Regions from separate parts of the Actinoplanes sp. NPDC026619 genome, predicted to be linked through region 1. Evidence: predicted binding sites of a transcription regulator. Region 1 holds the regulator's gene; the other holds the start of a gene.
The links. The regulator HrcA, encoded in region 1, represses chaperone genes, less so after heat shock. The targets are predictions, from matches to a motif close to GGTTNGCACNCTCNNNNNGAGNGTGCNAACC.
Positions count from the first base shown of each region.

Region 2: a site for HrcA is predicted at 7,803-7,833, ahead of groL (chaperonin GroEL). Genes of this name have one in related genera too.

Region 1 covers NZ_JBEZYA010000037.1:3,870-14,637, forward strand. Annotated here, with positions in the region: gene AB0E90_RS45305 (PAS domain S-box protein) at 1-530, opposite strand, end outside; gene AB0E90_RS45310 (hypothetical protein) at 774-1,643, opposite strand; gene AB0E90_RS45315 (enoyl-CoA hydratase-related protein) at 1,726-2,493, opposite strand; gene hemW (radical SAM family heme chaperone HemW) at 2,531-3,733, shown strand; gene AB0E90_RS45325 (DUF4870 domain-containing protein) at 3,785-4,474, opposite strand; gene hrcA (heat-inducible transcriptional repressor HrcA) at 4,628-5,650, shown strand; gene dnaJ (molecular chaperone DnaJ) at 5,685-6,827, shown strand; gene AB0E90_RS45340 (NAD(P)H-dependent oxidoreductase) at 6,983-7,618, opposite strand; gene AB0E90_RS45345 (MarR family transcriptional regulator) at 7,709-8,224, shown strand; gene AB0E90_RS45350 (nitroreductase family deazaflavin-dependent oxidoreductase) at 8,221-8,601, shown strand; gene AB0E90_RS45355 (hypothetical protein) at 8,720-9,031, opposite strand; gene AB0E90_RS45360 (hypothetical protein) at 9,188-9,880, shown strand; gene AB0E90_RS45365 (IclR family transcriptional regulator C-terminal domain-containing protein) at 9,962-10,765, opposite strand.
Region 2 covers NZ_JBEZYA010000007.1:229,698-240,465, forward strand. Annotated here, with positions in the region: gene AB0E90_RS17970 (alpha/beta fold hydrolase) at 1-2,679, shown strand, start outside; gene AB0E90_RS17975 (ABC transporter permease subunit) at 2,676-3,530, shown strand; SAM riboswitch class I at 3,612-3,748, shown strand; gene thrC (threonine synthase) at 3,760-5,040, shown strand; gene AB0E90_RS17985 (GNAT family N-acetyltransferase) at 5,282-6,286, shown strand; gene AB0E90_RS17990 (GNAT family N-acetyltransferase) at 6,255-6,695, opposite strand; gene AB0E90_RS17995 (hypothetical protein) at 6,842-7,771, shown strand; gene groL (chaperonin GroEL) at 8,051-9,673, shown strand; gene AB0E90_RS18005 (Ig-like domain-containing protein) at 9,863-10,768, opposite strand, start outside.

The DNA.
Region 1 (10,768 bases):
AGGGCGGCCCAGTGGCCGCGCCACGGCGTCGGGTTCGGCGGCATCGGCTCGGTGAGGCCCTTCATCGACGGATGCAGCGCGGCGAGGCCCCACGTCACGTAGAGGACGACGTAGCCGATCTCGGTGACCGGGCCGTGCGACAGCGACCAGAAGATGTCGCTGGCCAGCACGCCGATCGAGCCGGCCAGCAGCAGAGCGGCGGAGACGTTGCGGCCGGCCGCCAGGACCAGCCGGACGGCGACCGCGATCAGGAGCAGATCGCCGATCACGTCGGCGGCCGAGATCTTGCCGATCTGGCCGTGGCCACCGATCAGGAAGACCCAGATCACCAGCAGCGTCGTGCAGGAGGCGGCGAGCAGGTCGATCAGCCGGGCCCGGTCGCTGAGCAGCGAGCCGAACCGGGTGAACTGCAGCAGCGCCGTCGCGACCAGCACGAACATGCCGTAGTAGAACGCCTCGGCCGGCCCTTCGGCGCGGAAGGCGTAGAGGACGTCACCGATCGCGAGGCTCGCGACCGAAGCTCCGATCAATACCCATGGGCCGACGCGGGTGGGTTTGTGCCACCGAACGCCGACGATGATCGCTAGACAGCTTCCGGCACCCAGCAGAATCCATTCGATCGCCCTCGACACGCCCTACTTAGTACCAGGGTGGTAGCTGTCTGTCCATGTGTCTGTATACGCTCAGCGATTGGCGGGCGGAATCGATGGACATCACGCAGAGCTACGACTGCCGCGATCCTGCCGGCGTCGGGGCGGCCGCAAAGCGGGACGTCAGCTGAACACCTGAGCGATGACCTGACGCTCGTCGATGCCACCGTCCGCCGTCACCGGCTGCCACTTGCCATCGGGGGCGTGCCACTCCATATCGGCGAAACGTACCCGTTCGAGGCCGGTGGCCGAGGCGTGCGAAACCAGCCAATGAGCGTACCGCCAGCCGGTGCTCTGATCGGAGACCGCGACCGTGAGGCCGGCCGCCTGCGCGGCTGCCGGGGTTTTCGCCAGGCCCTTGCCCCAGTCCAGCTTCAGCCCCTCGAGCAAGGCGGCCGCCGCGGCCGCGCCCCGCAACACCGGCGCTCCGGTCACCGTGCAGGCCACGGCGCCGGTCGCCCGGCCGGTCAGGGCACGCGCGAGCACGGCTGACTCGTCCGCCCACTTCTCGTACGCGTTCGGGTACGCCGAGCGCTGCACCCGCTGCGCCGCGTCGGTGACCCGCATCTTCTGCCAGCCCTTGACCTTCTTGAGGGAGGTGTAGAACTTGTCTGCCGCGTACCTCGGGTCCTTGATCTCCTCGACCGAGCCCCACCCCTGGCTGGGGCGCTGCTGGAACAGGCCGACCGAGTCCCGGTCGCCGTCGTCCAGGTTTTCCAGTTTCGACTCCTGCAGGGCGGTGGCCAGCGCCACCACGACGGCCCGCTCGGGCATGCCGCGCCGGATGCCGACCGCGGTGATGGTGGCGGCGTTGGCCATCTGCACCGGGTCGAGCGACACCTCGCCGTCGGCCTTCACCGTGCACTCCGGCCCGAGGGCCGGCATCGGCAGTTTGATGTCGCTGGGCAGGGTTTTGACCACGACCACCACGCCGATCGTGAGGATCAGTGCGAGCAGCACGAGCACCACGCCTCGTGTCCTGCGCAAGCGCACCTCCTCGACGGACCCGCAATGGGGTTCAGGCCACAAGGGTAGACAACGACTGCATCAGCGCGTCGTCACTGCGGCGGAGATGTCACTGCGGCACCCAGGAGGCCGGGCGCTTCTCCCGGAAAGCGGTCACGCCCTCCCGGCCTTCGGCCGATCGGAAGTAGCCTCCCGAGCGCTCGGCCAGGCCGGCCAGTTCCGCACGGATCGTGGCTTCCGGCGTACGCCGCAAAAGTTGTTTGGTGCCCGCGAGCGCGAGTGGCCCGCCCTGCACCAGCGCATCGCAGTAGGCCGCGACCGCGGCGTCGAGGCCTTCGGCCGAGACCGACGCCGTGACCAGGCCGATCTCCTCGGCCCGGACGCCGTCGAAGACGTTGCCGGTGAGATAGAGCTCGGTGGCCGCTCGCGGCGCCAGCCGGGGCAGGACGGTGGCGCTGATCACCGCGGGGATCACCCCCAGCCGGACCTCGGTGAACGCGAACGTCGCCTCGGGCGTGCAGACCGCGATGTCGGCCGCCGCGATCAGGCCCAGACCACCGGCCCGGGCCGGCCCGGCCACCCGCGCGACCACCGGCTTGGGGAACTCCCAGAGCGCGGCGAGCACGTCGGCCAGTTTCTCGGCCGGCACCCGGCCGGCCTCGCGCGCCTCGGCGGTCTCCTTCAGATCGGCGCCGGAGCAGAACACCGGGCCGGTGTGCGAGAGCACCACCACCCGCACCGAGGGGTCGGTCAGCGCGGTGGACAACGCGTCCAGCAGCTGGGTCATCAGGGCGGTGGAGAGGGCGTTGCGGTTGGCGGGGCTGTCCAGGGTCAAGGTGGTCACCCCGGCGGCTGTGGCGGAACGGACCAGATCCATGACGGAACCCTATCGGGGGCCCGTGCACACTTGACGGATGGCCGGTGCTCTTCCCGATGGTGATCCCGTTCCGCTCGACGGGTCGCTCCCGCCTGCCGCCGCCGAGGCGGCCGGGAAGGACGGATTCGCGGTCTACGTGCACGTTCCGTTCTGCGCGAGTCGATGCGGGTATTGCGACTTCAACACCTATACCGCCAGTGAACTGGGCGGAGGGGCCAGCCGGGAGGAATACGCCGACACGGTGCTTCGCGAGCTCGAGCTGGCTGCCCGGGTGATAGACCCGGCGAAAGTCGACACCGTCTTCGTGGGCGGCGGCACGCCGACCCTGCTGAGCGCGGACGACCTGGGCCGCATCCTCGAGGGCATCGACCGGACGTGGGGCCTGGCCGCCGGCGCCGAGATCACCACGGAGGCCAACCCCGAGTCGGTGACCCCCGACTACCTGCGCGCACTTCGCCGCAACGGCTTCACCCGGATCAGCCTCGGCATGCAGTCGGCCAGCCCGGCGGTGCTGCGGATCCTCGACCGCCGGCACACGGCCGGGCGGGCGCCGCAAGCGGCCCGGGAGGCGCGCGAAGCCGGGTTCGACCACGTCAACCTGGATCTGATCTACGGCACCCCGGGCGAGACGGCCGACGACTTCGCCGAATCCCTGCGGACGGTGATCGGTGCGGGGGTCGACCACGTCAGCGCGTACGCCCTGATCGTCGAGGACGGCACCCGGATGGCCGCCCGCATGCGCCGCGGCGAGATCCCGTTCCCGTCCGACGACGTGGCCGCCGATCGTTACCTGGCCGCCGAGCAGGCCCTGACCGGGGCGGGTTTCGGCTGGTACGAGGTCTCCAACTGGGCCACCAGCGAGGCGGCTCGCTGCCGGCACAACATGCTCTACTGGACCGGCGCCGACTGGTGGGGCCTCGGGCCGGGAGCGCACAGTCACGTGGGCGGCGTGCGCTGGTGGAACGTCAAGCATCCGACGGCGTACGCGAAAAGGCTTGCCGAAGGCGTCTCGCCGGGCCAGGCCCGGGAGATCCTCACCGGTGACGACCGCCGGGTGGAGGACATCATGCTGCGGGTGCGGCTGCGCGACGGCATCGCGCTGACCCGGGTCGACGCGGCCGGCGCGAAGCAGGCCCTGGCGGACGGCCTGCTCGATCCGGCCGCCTACGCCCGGCGGCTGCTGGTGCTGACCCTGCGGGGCCGGCTGCTGGCTGACGCCGTCATCCGTGACGTGGCGTGACGTACGTGGTGAGGGCGCCGGGCCCCCGGACCCGGCGCGTGCACCAGCTGCTTACTTGATCATCGAGACGGTCATCGGATAGTTGTACGGCTCGTTGTTGCTCGCCTTGACGCCGGCGATGACACCGAAGATCGTGGCCACGAGCCAGGCGACCGGCAGGATGATCCAGCCGATCAGGACGCACACGGTGAACCAGCCGATCACCGTGATGATCGTCCAGAGGAGCTGGAAGTTCAGCGCCTTGACGGCCTCGGCCCGCACCGCCGGTGACTGGTTGCCGCGGGCGAGGAGCGCCACCAGCGGCGCGATCCAGCCCCCGGCGCCGCCACCCAGGAAGGCGCCGGCCGCGCCACCGAAGTGCGCGATCAGGATCCAGTTACGGTCGTCGGGGCCGCCGGCGGGCGCGCCGCCGTACCCGTACGGCTGCTGCGGGTTGTAACCCCCCGGCGGAGGGCCGTAGCCGCCGCCGCTGCCGGGCGGAGGGCCGTATCCCGCGCCGCTGCTCGGCGGGGGACCATAGCCACCGCCGCTGCTCGGCGGGGGGCCGTAGCCGCCGCCGCTGGAGGGCGGCGGGCCGTACCCGCCACTCGGCGGTGGGTTGTATCCGCCTCCGGGAGGCGGTGGCGGAGTCGATCCGGAAGTCGGGTCGTTAGCCGCATATGGGTTGAATGGCGCGGTGGGGTCGTTCGGCCCGCCCGCGGGGGGCTGGCCGTCACCGGGCGGACGCGGTGGTTCTGTCATGGCTGACACCGTAGGACCGCAGCTCAACCGGGTACAGGGCGACATGCACGCAGAGTCGATGAATAGACAGTCCACTCGATCATCGCGCTGCCGACGGTGGCGCAGTAGACTGGCACTCTGTCACCGGGAGTGCCAGGCCGGGAGGAGGTCGGAATGAGTCTGGATGACCGCAAGCTCGAGGTGCTGCGGGCGATCGTCGAGGACTACGTCGAGACCCAGGAGCCGGTCGGCAGCAAAGCCCTGGTCGAGCGTCACCAGCTCGGCGTCTCGCCGGCCACGGTGCGTAACGACATGGCCGTGCTGGAGGAGGAAGGTTACATCCGGCAGCCGCACACCAGTGCCGGCCGGGTGCCGACCGACGCCGGTTACCGCCTCTTCGTCGACCGCCTCTCCAAGGTCAAGGCGCTCAGCCCGGCCGAGCGCCGCGCGATCGAGCGCTTCCTGATCGGCGCCGTCGACCTCGACGACGTGGTGCACCGCACGGTCCGGCTGCTCGCCCAGCTGACCCGCCAGGTCGCGGTGGTGCAATACCCGTCGCTGGCCCGCTCCTCGGTGCGCCACCTGGAGCTGGTGCCGATCTCCACCACCCGGATCATGCTCGTGATGATCGCCGACACCGGCCGGGTGGAGCAGCGCCTGGTCGAGCTGCCCGGCCCGGCCACCGCCGACGACGTGATGGAGCTGCGCCGCAAGGCCAACGAGAAACTCGCCGGGCAGCGGCTCTCGGACACCCCGCCGCTGGTGCAGTCGCTGGTCGACGAGTGCGCGCCCGGCCGCCGCGGCACGATGGCCTGCCTGGCCAGCGTGCTGCTGGAGACTCTCGTCGAGCGCAGCGAGGAACGCCTCATGCTCGCCGGAACGGCGAACTTGACTCGGGGAGGTGTGCTGGACTTCCAGGGCACACTTCGTCCCGTGCTCGAGGCCCTCGAAGAGGAGGTCATCCTGCTCAAGCTCATCGGCGACCTCGAACCCAGCAAGACCCGCGTCCGCATCGGCGACGAGAACGAGTTCGACAACCTGCGCTCGACCTCGGTCGTCAGCACCGGTTACGGCCCGGGTGCAACGATCGTTGGTGGGCTCGGCGTGCTCGGCCCCACCCGCATGGACTACCCCGGCACCATCGCCACGGTCCGAGCGGTGGCACGCTACGTAGGCGACCTGCTGGCACAGAACTGACGGAACCGCGCTGACATTGAGGACTCCAAACCCCGTGGCCAAGGATTACTACGGCATTCTCGGCGTGAGCCGGGAGGCAACCGACGACGAGATCAAGCGCGCCTACCGGAAGCTGGCTCGGCAGTTCCACCCCGACGTCAACCCCGACCCGGACGCGGCCGAGAAGTTCAAGGACATCAACGCGGCGTACGAGGTCCTGTCCGACGACCAGAAGCGGCAGATCGTCGACCTCGGCGGTGACCCGCTCGCGCCCGGTGGAGGCGTCGGCCCCGGTGGTCCCGGCGGACCGGGCGGTCCGTTCGTGGGCTTCCAGGACATCATGGACGCGTTCTTCGGCACCGCCGCCGCTGGTGGCGCCCGTGGCCCGCGCCCACGCACCCGGCCCGGCGGCGACGCGATCCTGCGCCTCGAGCTCGACCTGGTGGAGACCGCGTTCGGCGTCGAGGCGCCGATCACCGTCGACACCGCGGTGCTCTGCACCCAGTGCTCCGGCGCCGGCACCGCGCCCGGCACCCACCTGGCCACCTGCGAGACCTGCGGCGGCCGTGGCGAGGTGCAGAGCGTGCAGCGCACGTTCCTCGGCCAGGTCGTCTCGTCCCGCCCCTGCTCCACCTGCCAGGGCCACGGCACGGTCATCCCGCACCCGTGCCCGACCTGCGCCGGCGACGGCCGGGTCCGCACCCGCCGCTCGCTCACCGTCAAGATCCCGGCGGGCGTCGAGGACGGCATGCGCATCCGCCTGGCCCAGCAGGGCGAGGTCGGCCCGGGCGGCGGCACCGCCGGTGACCTCTACGTCGAGATCAGCGAGCGGCCGCACGACGTCTACTCCCGCAAGGGCGACGACCTGCACTGCCGGGTCACGCTGCCGATGACCGCGGCCGCGCTCGGCACCCGCCTCACGATCAAGACGCTGGACAGCGAAGAGGCGATCGAGGTCAAGGCCGGCACCCAGCCCGCCAGCACGCTGCGCATCCGCGGCAAGGGCGTGCCGCACCTGCGCGGTCAGGGCCGCGGCGATCTCTTCGTGCACCTCGACGTCAAGACGCCGACCAAGCTGACCGCCGACCAGGAGCGCATGCTGCGCGACTTCGCCAAGACCCGCGGCGAGGACATCGCCGAGCTGAGCAAGCAGGGCGGCTTCTTCAGCAGGATGCGCGACGCTTTCAACGGACATTGATTCAAGATGTCGTAGCTCGGTGGGGGGTTGCAGACCGCAGCTCCCGCCGAGGCCGGGCCGGGGCCCAGCTTCGCCGGCCCTGGCCCTTCATTCTGCGTGAGTGGCAAAAGCAAAACGCCGCCGGTGAGTCCCACCGGCGGCGTTCTCTGTTTCGCTCAGCGCGTGGCGATGGTGCGCCCGGCGTGCGCGGCGGCCTCGTGGGCGGCCTTCTTCAGCAGCTCGGCGGTCTCGCGCAGCGAGTCCATCGCCGGGTTGACGCCGGCCAGGGTCAGCTCGCGCTCGATCAGGGTGAGGTCGGCGCCCCAGATGTCGGCGACGACGCGGGTCAGGTACGACGTGTTGTGGTCCCAGCCCTCGCGCGGGGTGCCCGGACCGTAACCGCCGCCGCGGGTGGTCAGCAGGATCGCCGGCTTGCCGTCGAGCAGTCGCTCGCCCGGGTTCGAGCCGCCGGCCATGGCCAGGTCGATCCAGATCTTGGCGTGCTGCGAGATGCCGTAGTTGTAGAGCGGCAGGGCCAGGATGACGGCCTCGGCGTCACGGAGCTCGGCGGCGACCTGCTGGGCGAGCGCCTGGGCGGCGCGCTGCGCGTCGGTGCGCTGCTCTTCGGGCGTGAAGTTGGCGCCGATGGCGGTCTGCCAGGCGTCCGCGGGCAGCGGGTCGGAGCCGAGGTGCCGGCGGACGAACTCGGTGCCCGGCCGGACGGCGGCCCACTCGGCCTCGGCCAGGTCGGCGAGCTCGCTGCTGGCCGAGTTGGGGCCCTGGATGCTGGCGTCGATGCGCAGAACGGTCACGGCACTCCCTAGTACGTTGAATATTCAACTCGATAGTGCCACGGTTGGAGTTGAATGTTCAAGTCGCTCACCTGAGTTACAGTACCGTTTGTGAACAGCACCACTCCCGACGACGTCCCCTGGCTCTCGCCGGACGAGCTCGCCTCGTGGATGTCCCTGACCGCGATGCTCATGACCCTGCCCGGAGCCATCGACGCCCAGCTCAAGCGCGACTCCGGGCTCAACTTCTTCGAGTACTCGATCCTGGTCTCGCTCGAGCGCCCGGAAGATCACAAGGTGCGGATGAGCGTGCTCGCGATGATGGCCGGCGGCTCGTTGTCCCGCCTGTCGCACGCGGTGAGCCGCCTGGAGAAGCAGGGCTGGGTGCGGCGGGTGGCCGGCGACGGCGAGCCGCGCTGCATCTCGGCCGAGCTGACCGAGGAGGGCCTGGCGGTGCTGGTGGCGGCCGCGCCCGGGCACGTGCGTGAGGCCCGCCGGCTGGTCTTCGATCCACTGACCGCGGGCCAGGTGAAGCAGATGCAGCGGATCTGCCGCGAGATCGTCGGCGTCACCGACGCGGCCGCCGCGGCGACCATCGACGAGGTGATCACGCGGAGCGAGGGGTGAAGGCGGCCTGGTTCTGGCTGCTGCGAAACACCCTCAACCGCGTGACCGTGCGCGTGGCCCGCTCCGGCCGGGGCCCGTTCGCCCTGGTGCGGCACGTCGGCCGCCGCTCGGGCCGGCCCTACGAGACGCCGCTGCTGCTGGCCCGCCACGACGGCGATTTCGTGGCCGAGCTGACCTACGGCCCGGCCGTCGACTGGCACCGCAACGTGCTCGCCGCGGGCCGCTGCGAGGTAGTCGCCGGCGGCCGGACCTACGAGATCGACCGCATCTCGGTCCTGCCGCCCGGCGACGGCCTGCGCGCGTTCGGCAACCCCGCGGCCCTGGTCCTGCGCCTACTGCGCCGCCGCGACTTCCGCCTGCTGCACGTCGCCCGGTAAAGCGGACATCAGTCGCGCACGTAGTAGTGCCCGTTGACATCGTCGAACCGCCCACCGGCCCGGCAGCACCGGCGAAAACCCGACCGTAGGCGACCCACCACCCCGGCTGCGACCGGTTTTAGAGGAGCGATTGCGCCCTGTCGACGAGGAGGGGGAGCAGTTCGGCGCGCCAGGTTTCGATGTGGATGTGGCCGCTGGACATGCCGCCGTGGGCGAACTCGGGGCGGTAGACCGACTGCTGCGTCTCGGTGGCGATGTCCACGCCGGCGATGCGGTTGAAGGCGGCGTAGAGCATCGCCTCGGCCTCGCCCAGGCTCGGCGGCAGGTAGGTGTCGCCCAGGTGGTCGCGCATCGCCTGCCACACCCAGGGGTCGCCCCGCAGGCCCCACACGTCGGGCTCGGGGTCGAAGAGGTCGGCCACCAGCTTCATGAGATCAGTCTGGCTCGGGTGGCCGGGGTTCGCACGCCGGCGGATGAAGCAAACCTTAAATAGATTTGCATCGCTTGCCGGAAGCGCGGTGAGGCGGCCTAGCGTCGATTTGTCCTCGACGTCCGAAACTCGTCCGTCCAACCGTCAGGAGAGATCGTGCTCCGTTCCCTCCGCCTCGCCATCGGGGCGTTCGTCGTCGCGTTGACGCTGGCTTTCAGCGCCGGCACCGCCAACGCGGCCGTCTGGTCCTCGACCGATCGCTGGGGCACCTGGACCAGCGGCAGTTACACGCTCTACAACAACGTCTGGGGTTCCGGCTACGGGCCGCAGACGATCTGGGCCAACTCCACCAGCAACTGGGGGGTGTGGGCCAACCACCCGAACACCGGCGGGATCAAGGCGTATCCGAACGCGACCCGCTACATCGGCCGGGCGGTGGGCTCGCTGGGCACCGTGACCAGCAGCTTCAACGTGACCGTGCCGACCAGTGGGGTCGCGTTCACCACGGCCTATGACATCTGGTCGTCGGACAACGCGCACGAGATCATGCTGTGGATGAACTACTACGGCGCGGTCGGGCCGCTGGGCACGCTGCAGACCACCGCGACCGTCGGCGGGCACACCTGGAAGATCTACCGCGGGTCGAACGGGTCGAACAACGTCTACTCGTTCGTGCGGACCAGCAACACCAGCTCGGGCAGTGTCAACGTGGCGGCGATCGCGCAGTGGATCCGGTCGGCCGGCTGGTTCGGCAACGTGACGATCGGCAACGTCCAGTTCGGATACGAGATCACGTCGTCCTCGGGCGGCAAGGACTTCGTCACGAACTCGTTCTCGGTCAGCGGCTGAGCGGTCAGCGGCTGAGCGGTCAGCGGCTGAGCGGTCAGCGGTAAGCGGCTGACGGCGCGGGGTGCGTGGGACCCCCGCGCTTCAGACCGTCACGGCGGGGACGGCTGCGGTCAGCGACCAGTCGTGGCTGATGTCGGCGGCGGCGCGCAGCAGTTTGGGCAGGTGCTCGTCGCGCAGCGTCTCGACCGTGGTCTCGGCCGCGTGGACGGTGACGTTGATGGCCGCGACCACGTTGCCGTCCCCGTCGCGTACGCCGGTGGCAATTGATCTGATGCCCGGCGCGAGGTCCTGGTCGGCCAGAGCCCAGCCCTTCGCCCGGACCTCCCGCAGGGAGGCGTCCAGCTCGGCGGCCGAAGGCTGCCAGCGCGCGGTGATGCCGGAGCGGGAGCGTTCCGCCAGGAGCGCCGCCAGCTCGGCCGGCGGCAAGGCTGCCAGCAGCACCTTTCCCATGCTGGTGGCGGGGGCCGGGAAGCGGGTGCCGATGGTGACCGACAGCGTGACGATCTTCGGTACGGCGACCCGGGCTACGTAGACGATGTCGCTGCCGTCGAGCTGAGCCATCGAGCTGGACTCGTTGGTCTGGGCGACCAGCCTCTCCATGTGTGGGCGGGCCACGTCCCACATGCTCAGCGAGTTGACGTAGGCCATCCCGAGCTCCAGGACCCGCGGGGTCAGCGCGTAGCCCCGCGCGGCCTGGCGGACGTAGCCGAGCGCCTCGAGGGTGATCAGGATCCGGCGGACGGTGGGGCGGGCGAGGCCGGTGTGCCCGGCGATCTCGCTGAGCGTCATGGTGGGCGTGCCGGACCGGAAGGAGCGCAGGACGTCGAGGCCACGGGCGAGGGCCTCGATGAAGTCGGGCCCCGCGCCCCTTCCTGAGTCGGTCATGTG
Region 2 (10,768 bases), on a different contig from region 1:
CTCGTCCTGGTCGCGGCCCTGATCGGCTGGGTGGTGTGGCCCGATCGGCCCGGCTGGACCAGCGCCGACGAGCAGATCACGGTGAAGACCGGGCCGGCCGGCGCGGAGAGTGTCGACCTGGACGCCCGGCTGTACCTTCCTCGCGATCGAAGCGGGAAGGTGCCGGCGGTGCTGCTCGCGCACGGGTTCGGCGGCACCAAGGACTCGGTGAGCGACAACGCCGAAGAGCTGGCCGACCGTGGCTACGCGGTGCTGACCTGGACCGCGCAGGGCTTCGGCCGCAGCGGCGGCCAGATCCACCTGGACAGCCCCGACTACGAGGTGCGCGACGCGCAGGGCCTGCTCGACTGGCTGGCCGCCCGGCCGGAGATCCAGCTGGACGCGACCGGCGACCCGCGGGTGGGCGTGGTCGGTGGCTCCTACGGCGGCGCGCTGGCATTGCTGCTGGCCGGGCAGGACCCCCGGGTCGACGCGATCGTCCCGTCGATCACCTGGAACGACCTGACCAACGTCTTCCTGCAGCAGTCGGCGGCCACTACCGCGAGCGGTGTCTTCAAGAAGGGCTGGGCCGGCCTCTACTTCGGCAACGGCGCGGCCACGCTCACCCCGAACGCGCCGGTGCCGGCCGGGCAGGACCCGGCCTGCGGGCGGTTCGCGGCCGATGTCTGCGCGGCCTACCTGCAGCTCGCCACGGCCGGCACGGCCGACGCGGCGACGACCGCTCTGCTGCGCAAGTCGAGCCCGGCCACCGTGCTCGACCAGATCAAGGCGCCGACCCTGCTGATCCAGGGCGCGGTCGACACGCTCTTCCCGCTCGCCGAGGGCGACGCGAACGCCAAGGGCATCGCCGCGACCGGCACACCGGTGAAGGTCGCCTGGTTCACCGGCGGCCACGACGGCGGCGCCGGCCCGCAGACCGACCAGGACCGGGTGAAATACCTGACCGTGCAGTGGCTCGACCACTACGTGAAGGGCGAAGGCAAGGCGCCGTCGGACGACTTCACCTACTCCCGGGTGGCCGGCTTCAGCGCGCTCGACCGGGGCCTCGTGACCAACGGTTACTCGACGAAGGCGTACCCAAGCCTCGGCGGAACCGGAAGCACCCAGGTCTCCCTCGCCGGGCCGGCGCAGCCGGTCGCGAACCCGCCGAACGGCAACCCGGCCGCCCTTTCCTCGCTGCCCGGCGCCGGCAGCCGCCTGAGCGAGCTGCTCGGCGGGGTCGCCGCCGACATCCCCGGCCAGTACGCGACGTTCGAATCCACCCCGGTGACCAGCGCGATCGAGGTGGCCGGCGCGCCGGCCGTGCAGCTGCGCGTGGCGTCGCCGACCGGTGAGGCCACGGTCTTCGTCAAGCTCTACGACGTCGACGAGTCGGGCGCCGAGACGCTCAGCGCCGGTCTGGTCGCGCCGGTCCGGCTCACCGGCCTGCCGGCCTCGATCGATGCGGCCCAGCCGGTCACCGTGACGCTGCCGGCGATCGTCCGGCGGATCGACTCCGGGCACACCGTGCGGGTCGTGGTCGCCACCAGTGACCAGGCGTTCCTCAGCCCGGCGAAGCCGATCACCTACACCGTCCAGCTCGGCACCCAACTCACCCTGCCGACCGTGGTGGGCACGCCGATCGCCAACCCGCAGACGGTGTGGCGCTGGGTGCTGGGCGGCCTGCTGGTGGCGATCGCGCTGGGTCTCGCGGTGGTCCTGCTCGTGCGGCGCGGCCTGCGGCGCCGGCGGCACGACGAGGTTCTTTCCGACTTCGCGGACACGCCGCTGGTGGTTCGGGGGCTGCGGAAGGCGTACGGCGATGGCTTCGTCGCTGTTGAAGAGGTCAGCTTCTCGGTGGAGCGTGGCCAGGTCGTGGGCCTGCTCGGGCCGAACGGCGCGGGCAAGACGACCACGCTGCGGGTGCTGATGGGGCTGACCATGCCGACCGGCGGCGACGCGCTGGTGTTCGGCCACCGGCTGATGCCGGGCGCGCCGATCCTGTCCCGGGTGGGCGCGCTGGTCGAAGGCCCCGGCTTCCTGCCGCATCTGAGCGGCTACGAAAACCTGAAGGCCTACTGGCTCGCGACCGGGCGGCCGGAGGCGGACGCGCACTTCGACGAGGCGCTGCGGATCGCCGGCCTGGGCGACTCGGTGCACCGCAAGACCAAGAAGTACAGCCACGGCATGCGCCAGCGGCTGGCCATCGCCCAGGCCATGCTCGGCCTGCCCGAGCTGCTGGTGCTGGACGAGCCGACCGACGGCCTCGACCCGCCGCAGATCGCCGAGATGCGCCGGGTGCTCAAGCGCTACGCCACCGACGGGCGGGCGGTGCTGGTCTCCAGCCACCTGCTCGCCGAGGTGGAGCAGACCTGCACGCACGCGGTGGTGGTCAACAAGGGCCGGATCGTGGCGTCCGGGCCGGTCGAGGACATCGTCGGGGAGTCGCCCTCGGTGCAGATCGAGGTCTCCGACGTACCGGCGGCATCTTTGATCTTGGAAAAACTGGGGGTCAGATCGGTGCTTCCGGACGGTCCGTCCGGGCTGATCGTGGACATGAACGGCACGTCCCGCTCCGAGGCGGTGGCGTCGCTGGTCCGGGCCGGCGTCGACGTGGATCGCGTGGTCCCGCGCCGGCGACTTGAAGATGCCTTCCTCGCGCTGGTCGGGGACAACTCGCGGGGGAGTGGAGACCGATGAGCGCGGTAACGGGCTATCGGGCGTCGGCGACCATGCCGATCTGGGCCGAGGTGCGGCGGCAGGCGTCGCGGCGGCGGACCCAGCTCGCGCTCGGCTTCATGGCGCTGCTGCCGATCATCATCCTGGTCGCGTTCGAGTTCGGCGGCGGCAACGGCGACGACGAGAACAACGGCGGGGCGTTCGGCAGCCTGGTCGACCTGGCCACCTCGGGCGGCCTGAACTTCGCGCTGTTCTGCCTTGCGGTGTCGGCCGGCTTCCTGCTGGTCGTGGTGGTCGCGCTGTTCTGCGGCGACCCGGTGGCCAGCGAGGCCAGCTGGGGCAGCCTGCGCTACCTGCTGGCCATCCCGGTGCCCCGGGTCCGTCTGCTGGCCGTGAAGCTGGTGGTCGCGCTCGGCTACTCGCTGCTGGCGCTGCTGATCCTGGCCGGGACCGGCCTGCTGGTCGGCACCCTGCGCTACGGCTGGCATCCGCTGGGCAGCACCATCGCGGCCGCCATCCCGGCCGGTGAGGGCCTGCTGCGGTTGGCCGGCATCGTCGCGTACCTCGCGGTGATCATGTTGGTGGTGGCCGGCCTGGCCTTCCTGCTGTCGGTGCTGACCGACGCGGCGCTGGGCGCGGTGGGCGGCGCGGTGCTGCTCTGGATCCTCTCCAGCATCCTCGACCAGATCACCGCGCTGGGCAGCGTGCGCACCCTGCTGCCGACCCACTTCAGCGACGCCTGGCTGGGCCTGCTTTCCACTCCGGCGCAGGTGGATGACCTGGTCAAGGGCGCGATCGCGGCGATCTGTTACGCCACCGTCTTCTGGTCGCTGGCGTTCTGGCGCTTCACCCGCAAGGACATCACCTCGTAGGGGTTGTGCCGCTCACACCTCGGGATTCTGCTGGCGCAGAGGGCCCAAGGCCGACGTAAGGTGTTGGAAACACAACTGAATACCTCATCCAGAGGGGCAGAGGGAACGGCCCTGTGAAGCCCCGGCAACCACCGTGCATGTCTCGAAGAAGAGGCCGCGCTCGGCAGGTGCTAATTCCGTCCTCGCCGCGGCAGATTGCCGCCGGGGAAAGATGAGAGGGAAGGCCTCGATGACGTCTGCCGTCAGCACACCCACTGTTACCGATTCCCCGGCCCGCGGCCTCGTCTGCCGCGCCTGTGGCGCCGAATATCCGCTCGTCGCGCAGCACGCGTGTTACGAGTGTTTCGGCCCGCTCGAGGTGGCCTACGACCAGGCCGCACTTGCGCGGGTAACCCGTGAGCAGATCGAGGCCGGCCCGCAGAACATCTGGCGTTACGCCGGTCTGCTTCCGGCCGGCCAGGACCCGGCCACCCGGGTGACCCTCGACCCCGGCCTGACCCCGCTGGTCAGCGCGCCCGCCCTGGCCGCCGCCGTCGGCCTGCGCGCCCCGCTGTTCGTCAAGGACGACTCGGCCAACCCGACCCACTCGTTCAAGGACCGGGTCGTCTCGGTGGCGCTCACCGCCGCCCGCGGCCTCGGCTTCACCCGCTTCGCCTGCGCCTCGACCGGCAACCTGGCCAACTCGGTCGCCGCCCACGCCGCTCGGGCCGGTGTGCCGAGCATCGTCTTCATCCCGCACGACCTCGAGCCGGGCAAGATCATCACCACCGCGGTGTACGGCGGGGAACTGGTCGCCATCGAGGGCTCCTACGACGACGTCAACCGGCTCTGCGGCGAACTGGTCGAGACCGACGAGTTCGAGGACACCGCGTTCGTCAACGTGAACGTGCGCCCGTTCTACGCCGAGGGCTCCAAGACGCTCGGTTACGAGGTCGCCGAGCAGCTCGGCTGGCGCATCCCGGCCCAGGTCGTCATCCCGATGGCCTCCGGCGAGCTGCTCACCAAGGTGGACAAAGCCTTCACCGAGCTGGTCGAGATCGGCCTGGTCACCGCGCCCGAGGGCGGCTGGGCCGTGTTCGGCGCCCAGTCGGCCGGCTGCAACCCGATCGCGACGGCGTTGCAGAACGACACCGATCAGATCATTCCGGTCAAGCCGACCGGCATCGCCAAGTCGCTGAACATCGGCGACCCGGCCGCCGGGGCGTACGCGATCGAGGCCGTCCGCCGCACCGGTGGCTGGATGGACTACGCCGACGACGACGAGATCCGCGAGGGCATCCGGCTACTGGCCGAGACGACCGGCGTCTTCGCCGAGACGGCCGGCGGCACCACGGTGGCCGTGCTCAAGAAGCTGGTCGCGAGCGGCAAGCTCGACCCGGAGAAGGAGACGGTCGTCTTCAATACCGGTGAGGGGCTCAAGACGCTGGACGCGGTGGCCGAGCTGGTCGGGCCGACTCATCGGATCAAACCGTCGCTGAAGGGCGCTCGCGAGGCCGGCCTGCTTGGATAACTCTCGGTAACCACTACTCTGCCTTAAGTTGAAGATTCCATCCGCAGAGGACTTGCGCACCGATCTCAGTGTCGGCAGGATGCTCTCTGCGGGAGGGCCGACGCCGTACGCGGCCCCTCACCTTCGAGCTTGGCGACAATCTCTCGAGGTGCCCAACGACCCAGTGCCGGAGGCGCTGTGCGTTCGTCCTCCCGACCAAAATCGTTTGGTTTCATGGCCGCTGCCCGGCAGGGTGGCGGCCATGTCCGTCTCTATCGGTCCGCTCGTGTCGCCCGATGACGCCTATGAGATCGACTCGGCCTGCATGGCGCACGACCGGGCCGACCTCCCGATCCAGAGTCGCGAGGTGTTCGCGGCCCGGGTGACCACGCCGCCCGCGGGCCACACCTCGGAATACTTCCTCGCCCGCCTCGACGGTGCGCCGGCCGGCTACCTCGAGATGATGTACCCGCAGGTCGACAACCTCGGCAACGCGCACGTCGAGCTGCTGGTGACGCCACCGCTCCGGCGGCGCGGGGTGGGTCGCGAGCTCTATGAGGTGGCCGTCGAGCGCGCCCGGTCGCAGGGGCGGGTGCGGCTGCTCGGCCAGTCGGTCAAGCAGCCGTCGAATGTGGGCTTCGCCGGCGCGATGGGCGCGCAGGCCGGCCTCGAGGAGCTGCGCAGCCGGCTCGACCTGCGCGAGGCCGACCAGGGCCGGTACGCCGCGATGCTGGCCGATGCCTGGACCCGGGCTGACGGCTATCGGCTGGTCCAGTGGAGCGGCGTGCCGCCCGAGGAGATCATCGATGACGTCGCGGCGCTCGACAGCAGCTTCCTCGGGGAGGCGCCGACCGGCGATCTGGACTGGGAGCCGGAGGTCGTCGACGCCGAGCGGATCCGCGAAGGCGAGCGGAGCCGGGTCGCCCGCGGGCGGGTCACCTTCCACACCGGCGCGATGCACGGCGAGCGCCTGGTCGCCTGGACCATGATGAACTGCATGGCCGACGGCGGGCCGCATGCCTGGCAGAGCGGCACCCTGGTCGCACCCGCCCACCGTGGCCATCGGCTCGGGCTGTTGATCAAGCTGGCCAATCTCGCCTACACCCGGACGTTCTGCCCGGGCGTCGAGGTGATCGACACGTTCAATGCCACGACGAACGAGCACATGCTGCGGATCAATCGGGAGATGGGCTACCGCGAGGTGGAGTCGGACATCCTCTGGCAGCGCGACCTCGTCAGATCCGACGACGCATCCGCAGCTCGGTGAGCTTCGGCACGACCGGGTGGGGCACCCGCTCACCGGTGTCCTCGAAACCCAATTTTTCGTACGCACGGATGGCGCGGTGATTACCCTCCGCCACCTCCAGCATCAATCTGTCCCGCCCGCACGCCCGTGACCAGGCGGCCACCGCCTCGACCAGCTCGGCCAGCAGCTTGCCGCCGCGCCGGGCCGGGGTGACGTAGACGGTGAAGACGACCGTCTCGTTCGGGTCGTCCGGCAGGACCGTGCCGCCGGCGTGCCCGATCAGCCGGGCCCGATTGCCCGGGTCGGCCACGAACTGCGCGAGCTGGCAGCCACGCGACCCCTGGATGATCCGCTGGCGGTAGGCCTCGTGCGGGCGCGCCGCCGCCGTGGCCAGGGTCTCCAGGAAGGCGAGCGGGCTGTCGGCCAGCATCTCCAGACGCAGCGCCCGCACCCGGGCCGCGTCCTGCGCTGTCACCCGGTGCACCCGCCAGCTCTCCACGTCGTCCTGCCTACCCCGGCGAGGACCACCCCGGCAACCCGTTGCCGATAACCGGACTGCTGGGGCAAAGTGTGTCGATGGACCACGGTGAGGACGTCTTGCACCTCGTCGGGGACGTGGTGGTGGAGAGCGCCGATCCGTTCGACCCGGAGTCGCGGACGGCCGAGTTGCCATACCCGGGCACGCCCGTGGACCTCGTCGCCGACGCGGACGATCCGCTGGTCCCGCCGCCGGGCTCGGGGCTGCGTGGCTGGTTCAGGCGGTTCGGCGGCGTGTTGCTCCGCTGCGGCCTGCCGCTGCTGCCGGTCGGCCTGCTGGCCGCGCTGCCGATGCACTTCTTCGTCGGCCGGGTGGACGACACCGTGGTGGCCGCGCCCGCCCTGCTCGACCTGCTCGGCGGCTTCGGCCTGCTGCTGCTCCCGCTGATGTGGCTGGCTTATTTCACCGTCTCCGCGCTGCCCATGGTGATCTGCCTGGCCGGCACGGTCGCGGTGGCGCTCTATCGGGCGGCGCTCGGCGTGCCGCCCCGGCCGGCCGCGCTGTGGCGCCTGGTGGTCTACCGGCTGCGCACGCTCTGGCTGTGGTTCGCCGCCTTCAGCGTGGTCACCCAGGCGTTGCCGCTGCTGCTCACCGCCGACCGGCTCGGTCCGGCCGTCGCGGTGCCGCTCGCCGTCGGCCTCGGCCTGCTCTCCACCGGCGTGCTCACCTTCACCGGGGTGCTCGGCTGCGTGGTGCTGATCGAGCGTGGCAACGGCCGGCGCCGCGCGCTCCACCTGCTCTCGATGATGCCGCTGGGCGGGCTGATCGTCGCCTCGCTGGCGGTCACCGTGCTGCCCCGGCTGGCCGACGCGGCCTGGGGCGGCATCGCCTCGACCATCGTGGCGGTGCCCACCGTTCTGCTCTGGGCGATGGCCGCCCTCGTGGCGTATTGCCAGGCGCGCCGCGCCGAAGGCCCGGTGACCAGCCGATCCCTGTTCGCCGGCATGTCCGCGCCGGAGACTTTCTGAGGGTCCGGCCGGCTGCCCGCAAGGTGGCGTTTTCTTGCACTCGCCCCCGGGGAGTGCTAAACAGGTCATTGGCACTCACGACTGTTGAGTGCCAAGCAGGTCGGGACGGTGGGGTCTCGGTCGCGGTGCCGCCATCGGCATCGAGGCACGGGGCCGGTCGTCGCGGGCTTTCCGGCTCGGCCTGAGGACGTCACATCGCCAGGTGGTGACGTCCGCAGAGACTCAACGGGCGGGGCCGATGAGGCCCGGCACCGCGTATGTCCAGGAGGACACAGCCGTATGGCCAAGATCATCGCATTCGACGAGGAAGCTCGTCGCGGCCTCGAGAGTGGCATGAACCAGCTCGCCGATGCCGTCAAGGTGACGCTCGGCCCCCGTGGCCGCAACGTCGTGCTGGAGAAGAAGTGGGGCGCGCCCACGATCACCAACGATGGTGTATCCATCGCCAAGGAGATCGAGCTCGAGGGCACCTTCGAGAAGATCGGCGCTGAGCTGGTCAAGGAGGTCGCCAAGAAGACCGACGACGTGGCCGGTGACGGCACGACGACGGCGACCGTTCTCGCGCAGGCTCTGGTCCGCGAGGGCCTCCGTAACGTTGCCGCCGGCGCCAACCCGATGGCCCTGAAGCGGGGCATCGAGGCCGCCGTCGCGAGCGTCTCCGAGGCGCTGCAGCAGCTCGCCAAGGACGTGGAGACCAAGGAGCAGATCGCCTCCACCGCCTCCATCTCCGCCGGTGACTCCACGGTCGGCGAGATCATCGCCGAGGCCATGGACAAGGTCGGCAAGGAAGGCGTCATCACCGTCGAGGAGAGCAACACCTTCGGTCTCGAGCTCGAGCTCACCGAGGGCATGCGCTTCGACAAGGGCTACATCTCGGCGTACTTCATGACTGACGCCGAGCGCATGGAGGCCGTCTTCGACGACCCCTACATCCTGATCGCGAACAGCAAGATCTCCGCGGTCAAGGACCTGCTGCCCGTCCTCGAGAAGGTCATGCAGGGCGGCAAGCCGCTGGTCATCATCGCCGAGGACGTCGAGGGCGAGGCCCTGGCGACCCTGGTCGTGAACAAGGTGCGTGGCACCTTCAAGTCCGTCGCCGTCAAGGCCCCGGGCTTCGGTGACCGCCGCAAGGCCATGCTGGAGGACATCGCCATCCTGACCGGTGGCGCCGTCATCAGCGAAGAGGTCGGCCTCAAGCTCGACAACGCCGACATCAGCCTGCTGGGCACCGCTCGCAAGATCGTCATCACCAAGGACGAGACCACCGTCGTGGACGGCGGCGGCGACGCCGAGCAGATCCAGGGCCGGGTCAACCAGATCCGCGCCGAGATCGAGAAGTCGGACTCCGACTACGACCGCGAGAAGCTGCAGGAGCGCCTGGCCAAGCTGGCCGGCGGCGTTGCGGTCATCAAGGTCGGCGCGGCCACCGAGGTCGAGCTCAAGGAGCGCAAGCACCGCATCGAGGACGCCGTTCGCAACGCGAAGGCGGCCGTCGAGGAGGGCATCGTCCCCGGTGGTGGCGTCGCGCTCGTGCAGGCCGGCAAGACCGCGTTCGAGAAGCTGGACCTGACCGGCGACGAGGCGACCGGCGCGCAGATCGTGAAGCTCGCGCTCGACGCCCCGCTGCGTCAGATCGCCGTGAACGCCGGCCTCGAGGGTGGCGTCGTGGTCGAGAAGGTGCGCAACCTCGAAGCGGGCTTCGGCCTCAACGCCGCGACCGGCGAGTACGTCGACCTCCTGGCCGCGGGCATCATCGACCCGGCCAAGGTCACCCGCTCGGCGCTGCAGAACGCCGCGTCGATCGCTGCGCTGTTCCTCACCACCGAGGCCGTCGTGGCCGACAAGCCCGAGAAGAACCCGGCTCCGGCCGGCGCCCCGGGCGGCGGTGACATGGACTTCTGAGTCCAGTCGTAACAACCGGTAAGGGCGGGTCGCTTCGGCGACCCGCCCTTACTGTCGTTCAGCCCCGGCCGATCAACTCCGGTGCCGGCCGGGCGCCGGGACCAGGTGGCCGCCGAACATGACCATCGCCCCGCCGAGCAGCGGCGCCAGGGCGCCGGTGACCGCGACCGGCTGCGGTAGGCGTAAATGTCAGAGGTCAGCGCGCTTTTTGCCGGGGAGTCCCAGCCAGTAGACGACCGCACCGACCGCAATGGCGAACAGGCCGGCCCGGGCCAGCACGAGGGCGTTGCTGCCGGTGGTCGGCAGCGAGTCCAGCTCGCGCACGTGGATGGTCACGGTCGCGGTGGCGAGACCGCCACGCCCGTCCGCGATCGTGTAGTCGAAGCTGTCCTCGCCGCTGGCGAAGTCGTCGGCGGGCCGATAGCTGACCGTGTCTCCGGCGCCGGCCAGGACCGCGCCGTGGGCGGGCTTGCCGAGCTTCACGATGGTGACCGGATCGCCGTCCGGGTCGCTGTCGTTGAGCGTCGGCCGCACCACCACCGTGTCACCAGCCGCCATGGTGACCGTGTCGGCCGCCGCGATCGGGGGCTGGTTGGCGGCGGCCGGGCTGGCCACGGTCACGATGATCGAGGCGGTGGCCACGTTGCCGTCCGGGTCGACCACGTCGTACGTGAAGGTGTCGACGCCGTTGAAGCCCGGGTCCGGGGTGTAGGTGACGGTGCCGTCGGCGTTCAGCACCGCCGAGCCGTGCGCCGGTTTGCCGACCGAGATGACGGTGACGCTGCGGCCGCCCTTCTCGGTGTGCGGCAGCGGCACGTCGATCGGGTCGCCCGGCTTGGTGGTGGCCGACTTGTCCGGCACGGTGGGCGGGGCGCCCACCGTCACGGTGACCGCGGCGCCGGTGTGGTGGCCGGCGTCGTCGGTGGCGCTGTAGGCGAACGTGGCCGGCCCGCCGAAGCCGTCCGGCGGGGTGTAGGTCACCGAGCTCTCGGTGTGGCTCGCCGTGCCCTTGGCGGGCTGGGTGACCGAGTCGACCTTCAGGGTGCCGGCCGGGTCGAGGTCGTTGGCCAGCACGCGCAGGGTGACCGGCTTCCG